DNA from 2 places in the Streptomyces tatrensis genome. Region 2 is predicted to be linked to the other one. Evidence: riboswitches for the same ligand, from Rfam matches in the RefSeq annotation. Region 2 holds a riboswitch; the other holds the start of a gene.

Region 1 (10,147 bases), 2.8 Mb from region 2:
CCGATCCGGTCGGTGTTGCCGAGCAGCAGGTCGGCCAGGCCCAGGGAGGCCGAGCAGGACCCGTACAGCAGGGCGATCTCGGGCAGCGTGAAGCCGCCCAGCTCGTCCACGTGCGAAAACATGATCGTGATCGCGACGAAGTCGAGGAGGGTGATGGCCGCGTTGCCGAAGGTCGAGAGGAAGAAGGACGTGCGGTACGTCATCGTCGACCGGATCCACATCGCGGCGATCAGGCCGTAACCGCGCAGCCCTTCCAGGACCCGGCTGCGCTGCGGGACGAGCAGTTCCGGCGCCGCCGCCACCTCGGCCGACGCGGTCACCTCAGCCGACGCGGTCACCTCAGCCGACGCGGTCACCCCGGCCCCGCCCTCCACGACCCGCTCAGCCACCCTGGACCACCACCTTCCGCGTCGCCGCCGACTGCACCAGCCGCCCCAGCCCGAGCAGCACCACCGCCCACGCGGCCTGGAACCCCAGCGCCCCCGCCGTACCCGCGGCTCCCGTACCCGCGCCCCCCGAACCCCCGCCGAGCAGCACGTCCACCGGCACCTGGAGCATCGCCGCCCACGGCAGGAGGCGGACGAACTCCCCGAAGCCGCCCGGGAACACGGTCAGCGGCAGCAGCATCCCGGAGAAGAAGATGGAGACGACGGTGGCCATCATGTTGATCCCGGCCCCGTCCATCAGCCAGAAGGCCGCCAGCCCCAGCAGGTAGCGCAGCGCGAAGCTCACCACCAGCCCGAGGAACACGGAGACCAGGAACAGCAGCCAGCGCAGCGGAGCGGTGGGCAGCGCCAGTTGGAAGGCGAGCGCGCCGACCACCAGCGGCGCCACGCCGCGGCCCAGGAGTTGGAACACCGCCCGGCCCAGGTCACCCGCGAGCCACCACGCCTGGAGATCGGCCGGACGGTACAGGTCGACGGCGATGTCACCCGTACGGACGCGTTCTTGGAACTCCTCCTGGAAGCCACCGCCGATCAGCGCCCCCGCGGACAGCAGCGCCTGACTGACCCACATGAACGTGAGGGCCTCGGCCTGGTCGTAGCCGCCGAGCCCGGGCCGCTCGTCCCAGAGCGCGATGTACGTGTAGGCCAGGATGAAGCCGAACACGGTGTTCGTGAACACCCCGGCCGCGGTGGCCGTTCCGTAGGTCGCGTACCTGCGAAAGCCCCCGGCGGCGACCGCCCCGTAGAGCCCGGCTCGCCGGGCCATCGGCTCGCGCACCACATCCCCTCCGTTTCCCGGATCGTTGCTGCGTCGTTCCTAGGTCGGCCAAAGCGCGCGAGCTTAGTGCGGAGGGGCGATCCACGCGAACGAATTACGCCCGTCCGGAGCGGAACCGGCGGCCATCGGGTAGACAGCATGAGGTACAGATGTGGATATTTCGTACGGCGCCGAGGAGTCCCGGAGATGAGCGACCCGTCACCACCGCCCGGATGGACGCCTCGCGATCCCGACACCCCCGACGGGCAGCGGGCCCCCGGCCCCGACGCGCCCCCGCAACCCGGAGCTCCCCCCACGGCCAAGGACGCGAAGAGAGCGGAGAAGGAGCGGGCCAAGGCGGCGAAGAAGGCCAAGCGCAAGCGCACCGGCTGGCGCCGCCTCCTCCCGACCTGGCGCATGGTCCTGGGCGCGTGCCTGCTGCTCGCCCTGCTCATCGGCGGCGCCCTCGTGGCCGGCTACCTGCTGGTCCACATCCCGCCCGCCAACGCGGCCGCCACGGCACAGTCCAACGTCTACCTCTACACCGACGGCACCCAGCTCGCCCGCGACGGCGAGGTCAACCGCGTCAACGTGCAGCTCTCCCAGATCCCCCTGACCGTCCAGGAGGCCGTACTGGCCGCCGAGGACCGCGACTTCCACTCCGAACGCGCCGTGGACCCCGCCGCGATGCTGCGCGCCGCCTGGAACACCGCGACCGGCAAGGGCACCCAGTCCGGATCGACCATCACCCAGCAGTACGTCAAGAACTACTACCTGGGCCAGGAACAGACGATCAAGCGGAAGGTGAAGGAGTTCTTCATCGCGATCAAGCTCGGTCGTGAGAAGTCGAAGAACTACATCCTCGAGGGATACCTGAACACCAGCTACTTCGGCCGCAACGCCTACGGCATCCAGGCCGCCGCCCAGGCCTACTACGGCAAGGACGTCGGCAAGCTCACCACCGCCGAGGGCGCCTACCTCGCCACCCTCCTCAACTCCCCCAGCGCCTTCGACGTCGTCGCCCACCCCCAGGGCCGCGGCCGCGCCCTCGCCCGCTGGAACTACGTACTCGACGGCATGGTCAAGAAGGGCTGGATGACCCCCGCCGAACGCGCGGCCACCCAGTTCCCCGAGCCCGGCAAGGTCCGCCCGGCCGCCGGCCTCTCAGGACAGCGCGGCTACCTCGTCGAGGCCATCAAGGACTACATCGCCCAGAACAAGATCCTCGACGACAAGACCCTCGCCGAGGGCGGCTACCGCATCACCACGACCATCGACAAGACCCGCCAGACCGCCATCGTCGACGCCGTCAACGACAAGATGGTCAGCAAGCTCGACCCCAAGACGCGCAAGGCGGACCGCGTCGTACGCACCGGAGCCGTCTCCATCGACCCGGCCACCGGCAAGGTCGTCGCCATGTACGGCGGCATCGACTACACCAAGCAGTACGTCAACAACGCCACCCGGCACGACTACCAAGTGGCCTCCACCTTCAAGCCGTTCGTCTTCGCCTCCGCCGTGCAGAACGACTCGCGCACCCAGGACGGCCGCACGATCACCCCGTTCACGATCTACAACGGCGACAACAAGCGACGCGTCGTCGGCAGCCGCATCCCCTACGCCCCGGAGAACGAGGGGCAGCTCAGCTACGGCAACATCACCGTCAACACCGCCACCGACCTTTCCGTCAACTCCGTCTTCGCCCAGATGGTCGTCGACGTCGGCACCGACAAGGTCAAGCAGACCGCCATCGCCCTCGGCATCCCCGAGAACACCCCGAACTTCGACGCGGGACCGGCCATGGCGCTCGGCACCATGCAAGCCAGCGTCCTGGACATGACCCAGGCCTACGCGACCCTCGCCGCCCACGGCCGCCACACCCCGCACACCTTCGTCGAGAAGATCACCAAGGCCGGGGACACCATCCCGCTCCCGCCGCGCGACCCGGCCCAGGCCGTCAGCCGCGAAGCCGCCGACACCACCACGTCCATGCTGGTCAGCGTCGTGGACAACGGCACCGGTACGGCCGCCCTGGCCGCCGGCCACCCGGCCGCCGGCAAGACCGGCACCGGCGAACTGGACCGCTCGGCCTGGTTCGCGGCGTACACCCCGAACCTGGTCACCGTCGTCTCGATGATGGGCCAGGACCCCGACACCGGCTCCCTGGAATCCCTCTACGGAGCCCTGGGCGAGGCCCGCATCGGCGGCGGCGGCTACCCGGCCCGGATCTGGGCCCAGTACACGAAGACGGCCCTGGCGGACACCGACCCCGTCGACTTCGACCTGGAGCTCATGCCGGGCGCCAACCAGCCCCCGCCGCCCCCGCCCGTGAACCAGGACCCGACCCCCTCCCCGGAGGAAACCCCGGGCGACCGCCCCTCGAACCGGCCCGGCCGCCCGACCCGGAGCCCGTCCACGGGCGGACAGACGAACGGGGGCCAGACGACGGGCGGGCAGACCAACGGAGGCCAGAACACGGGCGGCCAGACGGACGGGGGTCAGACCACCGGCGGCCAGACGGACGGCGGCCAGACCACCGGAGGTCAAACGGACGGCGGCCAGACCGACGGCGGCACCACGAACGGCACCACCACGGGCACCCAAGGCGGCACCACCGAGGGCCTACGCCCACCGGCGGACCTACTGGAGTAACCCAGTGAACCGGTGACTCAGTGACCGGAGGTCGCCTTCAGCCCGACGACGGCGGCCAGCAGCAGACAGATGAAGAAGATCCGGGCGGCGGTGACGGGCTCCCCCATGGCGACCATCCCGACCACCGCCGCACCGGCCGCGCCGATGCCGACCCACACGCCGTACGCCGTACCGATCGGCAGGGTCTTGACCGCGATCGACAGCAGCACCATGCTCGCCACGATGCCGGCGCCCGTGAACACGCTCGGCCAGAGCCGGGTGAATCCGTCGGTGAACTTCATGCCGATCGACCAAGCGACTTCGATCAGACCAGCGACGATGAGCAGAACCCAGGCCATGACAGGCACCTCCGGGACGAGAGCGGAACGGGGTGCGTCGTCTTGTCATGCAGCCACTGGCCACTGGCCAAGGGCGACCCGGTACGGCGCGTCTCGTCGGGGGTTCCCCACCACCGTAGCAAAACCGAACGAAAAGGGCCGGTGACGATGGTCACCGGCCCTTTTCACACTCTGCTCGGGGGCTGCTCGGGGGCTAAAGGTAGAGCCCCGTGGAGTCCTCGGACCCCTCCAGCCGCTCGGCGGCCACGGCGTGCAGGTCCCGCTCCCGCATCAGCAGGTACGTGGCCCCGCGCACCTCCACCTCGGCCCGCTCCTCGGGGTCGTACAGCACCCGGTCCCCCGGCTCGACGGTCCGTACGTTCTGCCCGACCGCGACCACCTCGGCCCAGGCCAGCCGCTTGCCCACCGCGGCCGTCGCAGGAATCAGGATGCCGCCGCCCGAGCGGCGCTCACCCTCCGGCGAATCGGATTTCACGAGCACGCGGTCGTGCAGCATGCGGATGGGCAGCTTGTCGTGGGTAGTGGTGTTCTCGCTCACGGCCCGAACCTACCCGCCCACACCCGCCCCGCACCCCACAGGGTCATCAGCGCTTTCGTCGCGCCGACACCACCAGCAGGCCCACGACACCCACCACGAGCAGCGCGACCGGCACGATCCGCTCGATGCGCGGGGCGCCGTCGTCGTGGCGCAGCGCGTCACCGGCATCGGTGACGAGGCGGTTCACCGTCGCCACCGCACGGCCGACGACGTGGTCGATGTTGCCGACCACCTTCGCCTTGGCGTCCCCGACGATCGTCTTGGGGTGCAGGCGCACCCCGATCTCGTCGAGCGCCTCGGCGAGCTGCTCGCGGCGGCGGACGATGTCCGCCTCGATCTGTGCGGGGGTCCTGGCTTCCGGCACCGCGCTGCCTCCGTCGTCGTGGTCGGTCCCTCGGCGGGTGTAGCCCACCATGAACAGTCTGTCAGCAGCTTAGTCTCGACACCGTACCGATCCCCTCTTGAGGAGACTGTTGAGAATGAGCGAGCGACTTGAGCCGGGCGACATCGCCCCCGCCTTCACCCTGCCCGACGCGGACGGCAACGAGATCTCGCTCGCCGACCACAAGGGCCGCAAAGTCATCGTGTACTTCTACCCGACCGCCCTGACGCCGGGCTGCACCAAGCAGGCCTGCGACTTCACGGACAACCTGGCCGTCCTGGCCACGGCCGGCTACGACGTCATCGGCGTCTCCCCGGACAAGCCGGAGAAGCTGGCGAAGTTCCGCGAGCAGGAGCACCTGAAGGTCACCCTGGTCAGCGACCCCTCGAAGGAGGTCCTGACGGCATACGGGGCGTTCGGCGAGAAGAAGCTGTACGGCAAGACCGTCACCGGGGTCATCCGCTCCACGGTGATCGTCGACGAGGAGGGCAAGGTCGAACGCGCCCTCTACAACGTCAAGGCCACGGGCCACGTAGCCAAGATCATCAAGGACCTGGGCATCTGATTCCCGCCCCTCCCTCCGGAACGGCCCGCACTCGACAAACGGTGCGGGCTGTTCCGTTTATCGGACGAGTTAGGCCGTAACCGTCCGACTATCGGTCCGTTATTCCGTACGAAGGCCGCACGAGCGGCCGATAGGGGGAATCAATGGCCGTCCGATACACGCGGGAACTGCTGGAAGCCGCAGCCCGCGAGACGAGCAACTGGGACGACGCAGTCCGGTGGTGCGGCGGCACGCCGAGCAGCGGCAGCAGGCGCTATCTACGGACGAAGATGCGGGAAGCGGAAATCGACTGTTCCCACTTCCCCACGAAATGGGCACGGCACACGGCGGAGCGACTCCGGGAGCTGGTGGCCGAGTCCACATCCATCTCGGAGGTGGTCAGCCGACTCGGTATCAGCAACGTCGGCGGCAACCAGACACATATCTCGCGGCGGATCGCGGCTCTCGGCATCGACACATCGCATTTCGTCGCCACCCGGAGGCGCCCCAAGGGCTCTCTCGGACCGGCGCTCTCGCTCAGGGATCCGCAGGACGGCCGTGTCCCTGGCCAGCGCTTGCGACGAGAGTTGCTGAAGGTCGGCGTTTCCGAGGAATGCGCCGAGTGCGGCGTCGGCACGATGTGGAACGACAAACCGCTCCGACACGAGGTCGATCACATCAATGGCGAGTGGTGGGACAACCGGCAGGAGAACCTTCGAATCCTCTGCCCCAACTGCCCTGCGGCTACAGACACGTACCGCGGCCGCAAGGCAAGGATGTCGGCATGAGCAAAGTCAGGTACACGCGGGACCGGTTGAGTCGAACCGCGCCACTGGCCACCAGCATGGTCGACTTCATGAGACTTCTGGACACCCTGTTGCTGGCCGGCCCTCGCCGATATCTGCGCGACAGGCTGGCCCACTACGGCATCGACACTTCGCACTTCGCCGACGAGCCACTACCTGAACGGGTCCGGCAGCGGTACACAGTAGAGCGGCTCCGCGAAGCGGCCGCCCACTCGGACAGCATCACGGGAATGCTCGCTTACATGGGCGTCGAGCCATACAACAGCGCCCACGTTCACATCGCCAAGCTCCTCGAACGGTTCGGGATAGACACGTCTCATTTCCCCCGTCGAGGTAGTCCCTCGTCGCGCCACCACTTCACCCTCGAGGAGATCGCACCCGCCGTCGCCGGAGCGAAGAGCATGGCAGGGGTCATGCGCGCGCTCGGCCACCACCCCGTCGACGGCGCCGCACGTGCCAAAGCCAGGCGGAGCATCGAAGAATACGGGCTGGCTACAGAGCACTTCACTGGCCAGGGGCACACCATCGGCCACCCCTCCCCCGCGCGCATGTCGTCGACGGAGATCCTGAGGCGACTCGAAGCCGGCTCCTCTCGCACCAAGACGGCGACGTTGCGCCGAGCCTTGGACGACCTCGGAGTGCCACATACATGCGCGGAGTGTGGCATCGGGAATGTCTGGCGCGGTCGGAGGCTCGTCTTGGAGATCGACCACGTGAACGGCGACCGGCTGGACAACCGCCGGGAGAACCTCCGCTACTTGTGTCCCTCCTGCCACAGCCAGACTCCGACCTTCGCCAAGCGATCAAGGTCGGGTATCCCATCGCAACGAGCCACCGCCGACCAGTAAGGTGGTCGCGCGGGTCCGTACCCCAGCTGGCTAGAGGGCGCCGGTTTAGGTCCGGTGTGTCGTGGGTTCGAATCCCACCGGGCCCACAGCTACGGCCGGTGACCATTTCTGATGGTCACCGGCCGTCGGCATTACCCGCTCAGCCCAGCAGCTCCCTCACCACCGGGACCAAGGCTCGGAAGGCCTGGCCTCGGTGGGAGATGGCGTTCTTTTCCGTCGGCGTGAGTTCCGCGCAGGTGCGGGACTCGTTCAGGGGCTGGAGGATCGGGTCGTAGCCGAAGCCGCCCGTGCCGGCCGGGGTGTGGCGCAGGGTGCCCAGGAGGCGGCCTTCGACCACGCGTTCCGTGCCGTCCGGGAGGGCGAGGGCGGCCGCGCAGAAGAAGTGGGCGCCGCGGTGTTCGTCGGCGATGTCGCCGAGTTGGGCCAGGAGCAGGTCCAGGTTCGCCTTGTCGTCGCCATGGGAACCGGCCCAGCGGGCCGAGAAGATGCCCGGGGCGCCGTTCAGGACGTCCACGCAGAGGCCCGAGTCGTCGGCGACGGCCGGCAGACCGGTGGCCTGGGCCAGGGCGTGGGCCTTGAGGAGGGCGTTCTCGGCGAAGGTGACGCCGGTCTCCTTGACGTCCGGGATCTCCGGGTACGCGTCCGCGCCGACCAGCTCGTGCGGCAGGCCGGCGGCGGACAGGATGGCGTGGAGCTCCGTGACCTTGCCCGCGTTGCGCGTGGCGAGGATCAGGCGGCTGGGAGAGGGCGGAGTCGGCGTCGAGGTCATGACGCCATTATTCCGGTCCGCCCCCCGCGGGCCCGGACCGGGATCAGCCCGGGGTGCAGACCTTCGAGATTTCCTTCGCCGCGTCCGCGACCGGGGTGACGTCGGGGGTCGTGGTACCGCTCTCGATGGAGGTGCGGACGTTCTGGACGGCCGTGTTCATCGAGGAAATGGCCTTGCTCAGGTCGGCGTTGTCCGTCTGGTCGCCGACCTTCTTGAGGTTCTCCTCGATCGCGTTGAGCGCGTTCTGGGCGTCCTGCGGGCTGTTGCCGGCCTGCGAGACGGCCTGCTGGAGGTCGTTGGCGCCGTCCGTGATGGCGACCGCCGTGCTCGCGCAGTCCATCGCGGTCGAGATCGCGTCGCAGGAGGTGATCGCGGGTATGGCGAGCGCTGCCGTCAGGGCGACGGCTGCCAGGCGGTACTTCGACTTCACTTCGGCCCCCAGGGGGATTCGATACTGCGAGGAATCGGATACGTGGACGGGCGCACGGCTTCGACGCCGTGCACCCGTACCCCGAGAGACGCGCGGACGGGCCGCGCGGTTGCCGGCAGCGCTAGAGCGTGAGCTCCAGGGCGCCGAGCTGGAGGGCTTCGAGGTCGGCGCAGCCGCCGGCGGCCAGGTCGAGGAGGGCGTTGAGTTCCTTGCGGTCGAAGGGCTCGCCCTCGGCCGTGCCCTGGACCTCGACGAAGCGGCCGTCGCCGGTGCAGACCACGTTCATGTCGGTCTCGGCGCGCACGTCTTCCTCGTAGCAGAGGTCGAGGAGCGGGACGCCGTCGACGATGCCGACGCTGACGGCGGCGACGGTGCCGGTCAGGGGCTTGCGGCCGGCCTTGATGAGCTTCTTGCCCTGGCCCCAGGAGATGGCGTCGGCCAGGGCGACGTAGGCGCCGGTGATGGCCGCGGTGCGGGTGCCGCCGTCGGCCTGGAGGACGTCGCAGTCCAGGACGATGGTGTTCTCGCCGAGGGCCTTGTAGTCGATGACGGCGCGCAGCGAGCGGCCGATCAGGCGGGAGATCTCGTGGGTGCGGCCGCCGATCTTGCCGCGTACGGATTCGCGGTCGCCGCGGGTGTTCGTGGCGCGGGGCAGCATCGAGTACTCGGAGGTGACCCAGCCTTCGCCGCTGCCCTTGCGCCAGCGCGGGACGCCTTCGCTGAAGGAGGCGGTGCAGAAGACCTTGGTGTCTCCGAAGGAGACGAGGACGGAGCCCTCTGCGTGCTTGCTCCATCCGCGTTCGATGGTGACCGGGCGGAGCTGTTCGGGCGTACGGCCGTCGATGCGAGACATGGGACCGAGCCTAGCCGGTGCGGGCCCGGGCCCGTGTCGCAGCGAGAAGACCCCGTCCGGGTGCGTCCGGTCGGGGTCCTGTCGTACGTACGGGCGCGGGGTGCGGGCGCGCGTACGGCTGTGCGTGAGCCGGTGGGCTCAGCTCACATCATGTCTTCGATGTCGGCGGCGATCGGGTCGGCGTCGGTGCCGATGACGACCTGGATCGCGGTGCCCATCTTGACGACGCCGTGGGCGCCGGCGGCCTTGAGAGCGGCCTCGTCGACCTTGCTCGGGTCGATGACCTCGGTGCGCAGGCGGGTGATGCAGCCCTCGACCTCTTCGATGTTCTCGATGCCGCCGAGCCCGGCGACGATCTTCTCAGCCTTGGTGGCCATGTGTTTCTCCCTGAGTTCTACGAAGAACGAGTCCGACTGACATCCGGCGCCGGCGTGGAGACGCCTGTCGCCCGACCGACCTACCAGGGCGGTCCGCTTCGTCACGGTAGCCCACGATTGGCCCAGCTACGCGGGCACATGCCCGGTATCTGCCGAATGATGATGATCAGCACCAACCTGCCCTCAGGGCGGGTGAAATGCGACCGCAACACAAGTGGTCTACACCAGTGTGCCGCAAGTGTCGCGACTGCCAAAAACGGGCCGGTCAGGGAGGACGCGGATGAGCGCGAGCAGCGCCGCAGCAGTGCCACAGCCGAAGTGGTGGAACGGCTTGTTCCAAGGGCTGCAGAAGATGGGCCGGAGCCTTCAGCTGCCGATCGCCGTACTGCCGGCGGCCGGCATCCTGA
Region 2 (10,147 bases):
CTCTACTTCCGCAACGGCACGGCGGAGGGCGAGCAGCACCGCGACGCCGCCTGGACCGCTGTGAAGGCCGGCTGACATGGCACGACCTGACCCCCGGGACCTACGGGAGGATCCCCGGGATCCGCAGGGCCGATCCGGCCCGGCCCGTCCGCCGCGCGGGGGACGGGCCCGGTCGGAGGCGAGGCTGTGGACCTGGTTCATGCTCCCCGGCACCCTGTGGATGACCGGCTTCCTCCTCGCCTCCCTGCTCCTGGTCGCCACCCTCGCCTTCGGCACCACCGACCCCCTCGGCAACCCGCGCTTCGGGCTCAACTTCGAGAACTTCGCCGCGCTCGCCGATCCGGCGTACCGCACCGTCCTGCTGCGCTCGCTCGGCTACGCGCTGATCACCTGCCTCATCTGCCTGGCCGTGGCCTACCCCGTCGCCTACGCCATCGCCCTGCGCGGCGGCCGCTTCAAGAACCTGCTGATCGCCGCGATCGTCGTCCCGTTCTTCGCCAACTACCTGGTGCGGATGTACGGCTGGTCCGTCGTGCTCTCCGACGACGGACCAGCGCTGAGGGCCCTGCGCGCGCTCGGCCTCGCCGACGGCGACACCAAGATCCTCCAGACCGGCCCGGGGGTCGTCGCCGGACTCGTCTACGGCTTCGTCGTCTTCATGATCATCCCGCTGTACGCGGCCATGGAGCGCATGGACACCTCGCTCATCGAGGCCGGACGCGATCTCTACGGCGGCCCCCTGAGGACCTTCCTCTTCGTCACCGTGCCCGCCACCCGCCAGGGCGCGGCCGCCGGCTGCGTCCTCGTCTTCCTGCCCGCCATGGGCGACTTCGTCAGCGCACAGCTCATGGGAGGCCCCGACCAGATCATGATCGGCAACCTGATCCAGGACAAGTTCTTCCAGGGCCAGAACTGGCCGCTCGGCTCGGCCCTGACCATCCTGCTGATGGGGGTCCTGCTGCTCGGGATGCTGGGCTACCTGAGGCGCACCCGCAAGGACGAGGCGGAGGCGGTCCGATGACCCCGCGCCGCCGCCGCGGAGCCGAACGCCGGCCCCGGTTCGCCATCGCCGTCACCGCGGTCTTCTTCGCGCTGCTCTACCTCCCCGTCGGCGTCGTCGTCCTGTTCTCCTTCAACGCGCAGAAGTCCCTCACCGTCTTCGAAGGGGCGAGCCTGCGCTGGTACGCCGCGTTCCTCCGCGACGACGCGCTCATCGGCTCGCTCGGCATGAGCCTGCGGGTGTCCCTGGTCGCCATGGCCGCCTCGCTCGTCCTCGGAGTGGCCCTCGCCCTGGGACTGGTCCGCGGCCGCGGCCGTCTCGGCTCCTTCGCGGGCCTGGTCATGCTCGTACCGCTGATCACCCCGGAGATCGTCACCGGCGTCGCCGCGATGATGCTCTTCAAGGGCCTCGGTATCACCCTGTCCACCGCCACCGTGATGCTCGCCGAGATCACCTTCTCCATCTCCTACGTCACGGTCATCCTGCGTTCCCGCATCGCCGCCCTCAACCCGGAGGTCGAGGAGGCGGCGATGGACCTCGGAGCCACCCGCCGACAGGCCCTGCGGCTGGTGACCCTGCCCGCGCTGCTCCCCGGCATCCTCGCGTCCGGGGTACTGATCTTCGCGCTGGTCTTCGACGACTTCGTCCTCGCCTACTTCACCACCGGCGTCGACCCGCAACCGCTCTCCGTCCGCATCTACTCGGCGATCAGGTTCGGCGTCCAGCCCACCATCAACGCCGTCGGCACCCTGATGCTCGTCGGCTCCATCGCCCTCATCGCGTTCGCCCTCGCCATCCCGCGCCTCTTCGGCCGCCGGGGCGGCCTCGACCTGCTCCCGGGGAAGTGACACCCATGCAGCACCCGAACCCCGATCCGCCCGCGGACGCGCACCCCGCCGTCCGCCTCGACCGGGTCGCCAAGCAGTACCGCAACACGGACGCCTACGCCGTCCACGACGTCACCCTCGACATCGCCCCGGGCGAGTTCTTCTCCCTCCTCGGCCCCTCCGGCTGCGGCAAGACCACCCTGCTGCGCATGACCGGAGGCTTCATCGACCCCACGGACGGCAGCGTCCTGCTCGACGGCGAGGACGTCACAGGTCTGCCGCCCAACAAGCGCAACGTCAACACCGTCTTCCAGAGCTACGCCCTCTTCGACCACCTCTCGCTCGCCGACAACGTGGCCTTCGGCCTCAAGCGCAGCGGCGTCCCCCGCGCCGAGATCCGCCAACGCGTCGGCGACATGCTGGACCTCGTACAGCTCGGGGAACTGGCCGGCCGCAAACCGCCCACGCTCTCCGGCGGCCAGCGCCAGCGCGTCGCCCTCGCCCGCGCCCTGGTCAACCGGCCCCAAGTCCTGCTCCTGGACGAGCCGCTGGCCGCCCTCGACCTGAAACTGCGCCGCAGGATGCAGGTCGAGCTCAAGCAGATCCAGCGGGAAGTCGGCATCACCTTCGTCTTCGTCACCCACGACCAGGACGAGGCCCTGACCATGTCGGACCGCCTCGCCGTCATGAACGAGGGCCGCATCGAGCAGTGCGGCACACCGGAGGACGTGTACGAACGCCCCACGAGCAGCTTCGTCGCCTCCTTCATGGGCACCTCCAACCTGGTCCCGGGGACCTACCGCTCCGGCCGTGTCCTCCTCGACCAGGGCCCCGCCCTGCCCGTCGGCACCCGGTCCGGCGTCCCCGACGGCAGCCGGGTCAGCCTCTCGATCCGCCCCGAGAAGATCTGGCTCTCCGGCTTCGAACCGGGCATGGCCCAGGTCAGCGGAGTCGTCCGGGAGACCGTGTACTCCGGCCCGACCACCACCTACCTCATCGAACTGGCCCCGGGCGTCACGGTGTCCGTCCTGGAGCAGAACACCGTCCGCTCCCGCATGGAGGACCGCTGGAGCGGCGGCGAGCGGGTCGAGATCGGCTGGAACCCCGAACACTGCCTGGTCCTCGACTGACCGCTCCCCCCAGAGCTCCGCTGCCATCCGGCACCGACCGAAGGAAGCACACCCATGAACCACGACGTCATCGTGCTCGGCGCCGGACTGGCAGGTCTCGCCGCCGCGCGCGACCTGGCCGCGGGCGGGGCCGACGTCCTCGTCGTCGAGGCCCGCGCCCGCGTCGGCGGACGCGTCGAGCAGACCACCCTCCCCGACGGCCGGCTGGTCCAGCTCGGCGGGGAGGTGGTGGGCCGGGCCCACACCGCCTACACCACCCTGGCGGCGGAGCTGGGCCTCACCCTGGTCCCCAGCTACGTCGCCGAGCCCGGCGCCCTCGTCCGCGCCACCCCCGAAGGGGTCTCGGCCACGGACCCGCCCCACTGGTTCGGCCCCGGCGACGACGCCTGCCATGCCAAGGTCACCGCCGCCTTCACGGGGCTCGCCACCACCGTCGACCCGGCCGACCCCTGGTCCCATCCCGAGGCCGCGCACCTCGACCGGCTGTCCGTCGGCGACTGGCTCCGCGCCCAGGGCGCCACCCCGGCCGTCGTACGCCTGTGGGAGATCGGCCAACTCGCCCTCGCCGACGGCTCGTGCGAACGGACCTCCCTGCTGGCGGCCCTCCGCAAACACGCCGCCGTACCCGGCACCGGCCACTACGAGTACGACGCGTGGGAGGGCCTGCGCGTCGCCGAGGGCTCGGCGACCGTGGCCCTGCGCATGGCCGAGTCCCTCGGCGGCCGGATCCGTACGGGCTCACCCGTCGAGGAGGTCGCGATACGGCGGCCCGGCCGCAGCTCCGTACGCCTGGCCGGCGGCGAAACCCTCACCGCCGCCGCCGTGGTCAGCGCCCTCCCGGCCGGCCCGCTCCGCTCGGTCGCCGTCACCGGGGTGTCCGACGAGCGGCTCTCCTCCCTGCACCGCCAACGCCACGCCCTCGCCGCCAAGTTCACCGCCGCCTACGCCAGACCCTTCTGGCGCGACCGGGGCCTCAGCGGCCTCTCCGAAAGCGAAGGGGTCCTCGGCAGCACCTGGCCGCAGAGCGAGGGCATCCTCTCCGCCCTCGTCCCGCCGGAACGCTACGGCGTCCTCCTCGGCATGCCCGCCCCCCTGCGCACCGCCGAACTGCTGGCCGACATCGCGCGCCTCTACGGCGACGAGGCGTACCGGCCGATCGCCACGTTCACCCGCATGTGGGGCACCGACCCGTGGACCCAGGGGTACGTCACCCAGTGGACCCCCGGAGACGTCATGGCCGTCGGCCCCCGGCACGGCACCCACGAACCCCCCTTCTACGTCTGCGGATCCGACCAGTGGGTGGCCGGCTACATGGAGGGCGCCGTCCGCACCGGACGCGCCGCCGCCGAGGAGGCGCTGCGCCGTGGCTGACACCGCGCACGACCCCGTGGAGCCCCCGCACCACCCTGTCGGGCCGCCCCTGCACAACCACATCGGGGGAGTGGACCGGCCCGCCGCCTCGGGCGCGACCATGACCCTCACCGACCCCGCCACCGGCCGCGTGCACCGCCACGCCCCGCGCTCGGGCCCCGCCGACACGGACGCGGCCTGCTTCGCCGCGGCGGCCGCGTACGGGCACTGGTCCACCACCACCCCGGCAGAGCGGCAGCGGGCTCTCCTCGGCATCGCCGACGCCATCGAGGCGCATGCGGAGGCCTTCACCACCGCCGAGACCGGGGACACCGGCAAGCCCGCCGAGCAGTTCCGGGACGACGAGCTGCCCGCGATCGCCGACGCCGTCCGCTACTTCGCCGGAGCCGCGCGGAACCTCCCCGGCGCCGCCGCGGCCGAGTACACCGAGGGCCGCACCTCCCTGCTGCGCCGCGAACCGGTCGGGGTCTGTGCCCAGATCACCCCCTGGAACTACCCGCTGATGATGGCCGCCTGGAAGATCGCTCCGGCCATCGCCGCCGGAAACACCACCGTGCTCAAGCCCGCCGACACCACCCCCTCCTCGTCCGTGCTCCTGGCCCGGATCGCCGCGGAACACCTGCCGCCGGGCGTGCTCAACGTCGTCTGCGGAGACCGCGACACCGGCCGCGCCCTCACCGCCCATCCGGCGGTCGCCCTGATCGCCGTCACCGGCAGCGTCCGGGCCGGACAGGAGATCGCGGCGGCCGCCGCGGCCGGCCTCAAGCGCGTCCACCTGGAACTCGGCGGGAACGCACCCGTCATCGTCCACGAGGACGTGGACGTGAAGGCCACCGCCGCCGCCCTCGCCGCGGTCGCCTACTACAACGCCGGCCAGGACTGCACCGCGCCCACCCGGCTCCTGGTCCACCACCGGATCCACGACGCGTTCCTCGCGGCCTTCGCCGCCGAGGCAGCCGGGCTCCGCGCGGGCGCCGACTTCGGCCCCCTCAACAACACCGCCCAACTGGCCTCCGTACAGGGGCTGCTGGACCGTCTGCCGCCCCATGCCGGGATCGTCACCGGCGGCAGCCGGCTCCCGCGCCCCGGCTTCTTCCACGAACCCACCGTCGTCGCGGGCGTCCGCCAGGACGACGAGATCGTGCAGGAGGAGATCTTCGGACCCGTAGTGACCGTCCAGCCCTTCGCCGACGAGGCCGAGGCCCTGTACCTCGCCGACGGGGTGCGCTTCGGCCTGGCCGCGAGCGTGTGGACCACCGACCACGACCGCGCGATGCGCGCCACCCGCTCCCTGCACACCGGAATCGTCTGGGTGAACACCCACGGCACCACGGTCTCCGAGATGCCCCACGGCGGAGTCAAACACTCGGGCTACGGCAGCGACCTCTCCCTGTCCGGTCTCCTGGACTACACCCAGGTCAAGCACGTCATGCTGTGAGCGGGGGCTCCGCCTCACCGGGGGCGGGGTCGTGACCGGGGTCGTCCAGGGCCAGGAGCGTCAGCGGTACGTTGCCGCGTACCGCCTGCGAGTAGGGGCAGACCGCGTCCGCCCGGTGCAGCAGCGGCTGGAGGTCCGCCGCCCGCCAGCCGGGGAGGCTGACGGTGAGGGCCACCGCGAGGCCGTAGCCGGCAGGCGTGTCCGTGGTGCCGAGCTGCACTTCGCACGCCACGCGCGCGGCGGAGGCGTCCGCCCCGAACTCGGCGGCGACCTCCGCGAGCGCGGAGGTGAAGCAGGCGGCGAAACCGGCCGCGAACAGCTGCTCGGGGTTGGTGGTGCCCGGGACCTTCTTGCGCGGCGGGGCCAGGCGGACGTCCAGGCGCCCGTCGTCGGTGCGGACGGATCCGGTACGTCCCCCGGCGGCGTGCGCGGTCGTCCGGTACAGGCTGCGGGTGAGTGGCGCGGTCATGGCGTACGGCCCATCTTGCTCGACGAGGACGCTGCCCGGGTGCGGACAGCGGAAGGCGCCGCTCGTGCGGCACCTCGCGCGTCGTCGTGCGTAACCGGGTACGGCGCATCTCGTCCGGGGCCTCGGGTCTCGCGTCGGCCGCCGGACAATCTAGCAACGCGGACGGCCCTCCGGGGCGCCGCCCGCGGTGACCCTCCTCACCCGCGGCCGGCCCCGTCGCGATCCGCGGACGCGGGCCGGTACCGGCTCCGGTACGCCCCCGGAGGCATGCCCTCCCACCTGTTGAAGGCGCGGACCAGGGCCGTCGCACCGCTCAGGCCGACGAGCGGCGCTATCCGGTCCAGCGGCAGGTCCGTGGTCTCCAGCAGCCGCCCGGCCCGGCCGTGGCGGGCGGTGTCGAGGAGCGCGCGCCACGAGGTGCCCTCCGCCTGCAGGGCCCTGCGCAGGGTCCGGACGCCGAGGCTGAGCTCCCTGGCGGGTCCCTCGATGACCGCGTCCGCGAGCGCTGCGCCCTCCAGCCACTGCCGTACGCGCTCGGCGACGGTCACCGCCGCGGACAGCCGGTGCAGGAGCCGGTCGGCGTAGGCCCGGTGCAGGGCGTTGAGCGCCGGGTCGTAGAGGGGGCGGCGCCGGTCGAGGTCCGCGTCGGCGACCGTGATCGCGGTCTCCGCGGCGCCGAAGGTGACGGGGCAGCCGAGGACGTGGGCGTAGGGCTCCGCCGAGCCCCGGCGGGGATGGGCGAACGACACGGCCACGGGCGCCCAGCCGTCGCCGGCGATCCAGCGGCCCGCCCGCACCATGCTGCTGACGATCGCCTCCACCCGCTGGGGGTGCATGGCCGCCGGGCCGGCGGCCGGCCGGTAGCAGACCCGGCCGACGCCGCCCTGGCGGTCCAGGGTCACCCGGCCCGACCGGCTCACCAGCGGGTGGTAGCGCTCGGCCGCCCGCGCGGCGTCCGCGAGGCTGGCGCAGGTGAGGACGAGGTGGCCCAGGATGTGCAGGCCCTCGGGCCTGATGCGGTCGCCCACGAGGAGCCCGGTGTGCGGGCCGGCGCCCACCGCTGCGAGTACTTCGTCCCACAGCGCGCGCACCTCGCCGAAGTCCGGCCGGTCCGTGGGGGAGGCCCGGGGAGCCGGCCCGCCGGCGCCCTCCGCCGTGGCGCTCAGGACGGCGAGGGCGTAGCACGCGGTGACGAGGGGCGGCTCGTTGGCTGACACGTCGGTCAGTCAATGCGGGCGCACCGTCCCCGTCAACACCGCCCGCGGGGCGGCGCCGGGTGCCGGTCCGGAGAGTCAACGCCTTGGCCGCCGGGGTGAATGACGGCGCCGCGGGCAGCTCCTAAGGTCGGCCTTCGGCCCTGGTCCGCGCCCCTGCCGGGCTCCTGTCGTGCCCGTGCGGCGCCCCTGCCGCGCCCTTGTCATGTCTTGTCATGAACGCATCGTGAAGGAGAGAGGGATGGGGATGAACCGACGAAGAGCCCTCGGGCGAAGCCGGTACCTGGTAACCGGCCTGGTCCTCGCGCTGGTCGCCCTGCTGCTCGGCCCCCAGGCCGCCGGCGCGGCGGCGGGCACGCGGTGGTGGGAGCCCGTGGCCCGCCCGGCCCCCGACTCGCAGGTCAACGTCGCCGGGGAGCCGTTCACCGGCACCGACGCCCAGGGCCGGGTCCGCGGATACGTCGACGGGCACGTGCACCTGATGTCCGATGAGGGCTTCGGAGGACGCCTGGTCTGCGGAAAGGTCTTCTCCCCGGCGGGGGCGGCGGACGCCCTCAAGGACTGCCCCGAGCACTACCCCAACGGCGTCCTCGCCCTCTTCGACATGATCACCAAGGGCGGTGACGGGCGGCACGACCCGACCGGCTGGCCGACGTTCCGCGACTGGCCGGCCCACGACTCCGCCACCCACCAGCAGACGTACTACGCCTGGGTGGAGCGGGCCTGGCGGGGCGGCCAGCGGATCCTGGTGAACGACATGGTCACCAACGGCGTCATCTGCTCCCTCTACTTCTTCAAGGACCGCGGCTGCGACGAGATGACCGCGATCAGGCTCCAGATCCAGAAGACGTACGAGCTCCAGGACCACGTCGACGCCATGTACGGCGGCGCCGGCAAGGGCTGGTTCCGGGTCGTCACGGAGCCCGACCAGGCGCGCAAGGTCATCCAGGAGGGCAAGCTCGCCGTGGTCCTCGGGGTGGAGGCCTCCGAACCGTTCGGCTGCAAGCAGGTGTTGGACGGCGCCCGCTGCACCATGGCCGACATCGACCGCGGACTCGACGAACTGCACCGGCTGGGCGTGCGCAGCATGTTCCTGTGCCACAAGTTCGACAACGCCCTGTGCGGCGTCCGGTTCGACTCGGGCACCCAGGGCATGGCCATCAACGTCGGCCAGTTCCTGTCGACGGGCACCTTCTGGAGCACGGAGCCCTGCCCCGGCGCCGAGCACGACAACCCGATCGGCTTCGGGCTCGCCGCCGAAGGCCACGAGGCGGGCCACGCACAGGCGGCCGCCGCCGCGACGGCCGAGGACACCGGAGCCTCCGGGGCCGATACCGAGGCCGAGGCCCGGATCCGGAGCGCCCTGCCGGAAGGCGTCGAACTGCCCGACTACGGCGCCTCCTTGCAGGCCGCCGCCGCGCAGTGCAACCGCCGGGGCCTGACCGCACTGGGCGAGTACGCGGTGCTGGGCATGACCAAGCGCAACATGATGCTGGAAATCGACCACATGAGCGTCAAGGCGGCCAACCAGGCGCTGCGCATGCTCGAAGCCGAACGCTACTCCGGCGTGCTGTCCACCCACGGCTGGATGGACGACAACTGGACCGAGCGGGTCTACCGCCTGGGCGGCTTCATCACGGGCCACATGTACGAGGCGCCCGCCTTCACCGCCGAGGCGCGCAGGCACGCCGCCCTGCGGGCCACGTACGGAGCCGGGTACGGGATCGGCACCGACATGAACGGCTTCGCCTGGCTCCCCGGCCCCCGGGCCGCGGCCGGGAACCCCGTCGTCTACCCCTTCCGCAGCCCCGACGGCGGCTCCGTCCTCGACCGGCAGGTCACCGGCTCGCGCGTCTGGGACGTCAACACCGACGGCGGCGGCACCCACTACGGCCTCGTACCCGACTGGATCGAGGACATCCGGGTCACCGGCGGCCAGGACGTGGTGGACGAGCTCATGCGGGGAGCCGAGGGATACCTGCGCACCTGGGAGGGAGCCGACGGCCACACCACCCCGTACGTACCGCTGGTCCGCGGCCACCGCCCCCACGCCGGCCACCTCGCCTCCTCACGCTCCCTGCCCGCCGGGTTCACCCACGAGGGGGTGTGGAAGGTGCTGCGGGACCCCGCGCCCGGCACGGTCCGGCTCTACGAGTGCAAGGTGGTGAACCACTCGCTGCTGACCCGCGACCCGGGATGCGAGGGCCAACAGCCCCTCGGCGCGGTCGGATACGTGTACACCAGCGCGGTGCCGGGATCGGTGCCCCTCTACCGGTGCTACGCACCCTCCGTGTTCGACCACTTCGTCTCCAACAGGGCCGACTGTGAAGGGCCTTACGTGAAGGAGGGCCTGCTCGGCCACGTCATGCCGGTGGCGGCCGCTCCGTAGCGACCGGCCCGTCAAGCGGGGGGCAGGGCCTGTTCGGACCAGACGGTCTTGCCCCCCACCGTGTAGCGGCTGCCCCAGCGGTGCGAGAGCTGGGCGACGATGTACAGGCCGCGGCCGCCTTCCTCCTCGCTCCTCGCACGCCGCATCCTCGGCTGGGTGTTGCTGGAGTCCGAGACCTCGCACGTGAGGGTGTCCGCCCGGATCAGCCGGAGCCGGACCTGACCACCGGCGTGGCGAATGGAGTTGGTGACCAGCTCGCTGACGATGAGCTCCGTGCTGAAGGCGAGCTCGTCGAGGTCCCAGGCGGTC

The links. Region 2 has a riboswitch for guanidine ahead of ACODT5_RS19635 (Ohr family peroxiredoxin). Riboswitches for the same ligand answer to the same signal wherever they lie in the genome.
Region 1: linked by a shared signal. The riboswitch ahead of ACODT5_RS32375 (DMT family transporter) and the one ahead of ACODT5_RS19635 (Ohr family peroxiredoxin) in region 2 are both predicted to bind guanidine.

Annotation. Positions count from the first base shown of each region.
Region 1 covers NZ_JBMDLB010000011.1:3,670,860-3,681,006, forward strand. Annotated here, with positions in the region: gene ACODT5_RS32360 (ABC transporter permease) at 1-320, opposite strand, end outside; gene ACODT5_RS32365 (ABC transporter permease) at 382-1,212, opposite strand; gene ACODT5_RS32370 (transglycosylase domain-containing protein) at 1,411-3,855, shown strand; gene ACODT5_RS32375 (DMT family transporter) at 3,873-4,193, opposite strand; guanidine-III (ykkC-III) riboswitch at 4,225-4,318, opposite strand; gene ACODT5_RS32380 (GroES family chaperonin) at 4,387-4,731, opposite strand; gene ACODT5_RS32385 (DUF3618 domain-containing protein) at 4,778-5,146, opposite strand; gene bcp (thioredoxin-dependent thiol peroxidase) at 5,211-5,678, shown strand; gene ACODT5_RS32395 (HNH endonuclease family protein) at 5,822-6,445, shown strand; gene ACODT5_RS32400 (HNH endonuclease) at 6,442-7,311, shown strand; tRNA gene ACODT5_RS32405 (tRNA-Leu) at 7,323-7,397, shown strand; gene rdgB (RdgB/HAM1 family non-canonical purine NTP pyrophosphatase) at 7,451-8,080, opposite strand; gene ACODT5_RS32415 (hypothetical protein) at 8,124-8,510, opposite strand; gene rph (ribonuclease PH) at 8,632-9,363, opposite strand; gene ACODT5_RS32425 (PTS sugar transporter subunit IIB) at 9,507-9,845, opposite strand; gene ACODT5_RS32430 (PTS transporter subunit EIIC) at 10,021-10,147, shown strand, end outside.
Region 2 covers NZ_JBMDLB010000011.1:875,413-885,559, reverse strand. Annotated here, with positions in the region: gene ACODT5_RS19665 (polyamine ABC transporter substrate-binding protein) at 1-75, shown strand, start outside; gene ACODT5_RS19660 (ABC transporter permease) at 200-1,021, shown strand; gene ACODT5_RS19655 (ABC transporter permease) at 1,018-1,848, shown strand; gene ACODT5_RS19650 (ABC transporter ATP-binding protein) at 1,854-2,957, shown strand; gene ACODT5_RS19645 (flavin monoamine oxidase family protein) at 3,012-4,328, shown strand; gene ACODT5_RS19640 (aldehyde dehydrogenase family protein) at 4,429-5,766, shown strand; gene ACODT5_RS19635 (Ohr family peroxiredoxin) at 5,756-6,235, opposite strand; guanidine-III (ykkC-III) riboswitch at 6,311-6,374, opposite strand; gene ACODT5_RS19630 (AraC family transcriptional regulator) at 6,433-7,452, opposite strand; gene ACODT5_RS19625 (hypothetical protein) at 7,697-9,838, shown strand; gene ACODT5_RS19620 (ATP-binding SpoIIE family protein phosphatase) at 9,850-10,147, opposite strand, start outside.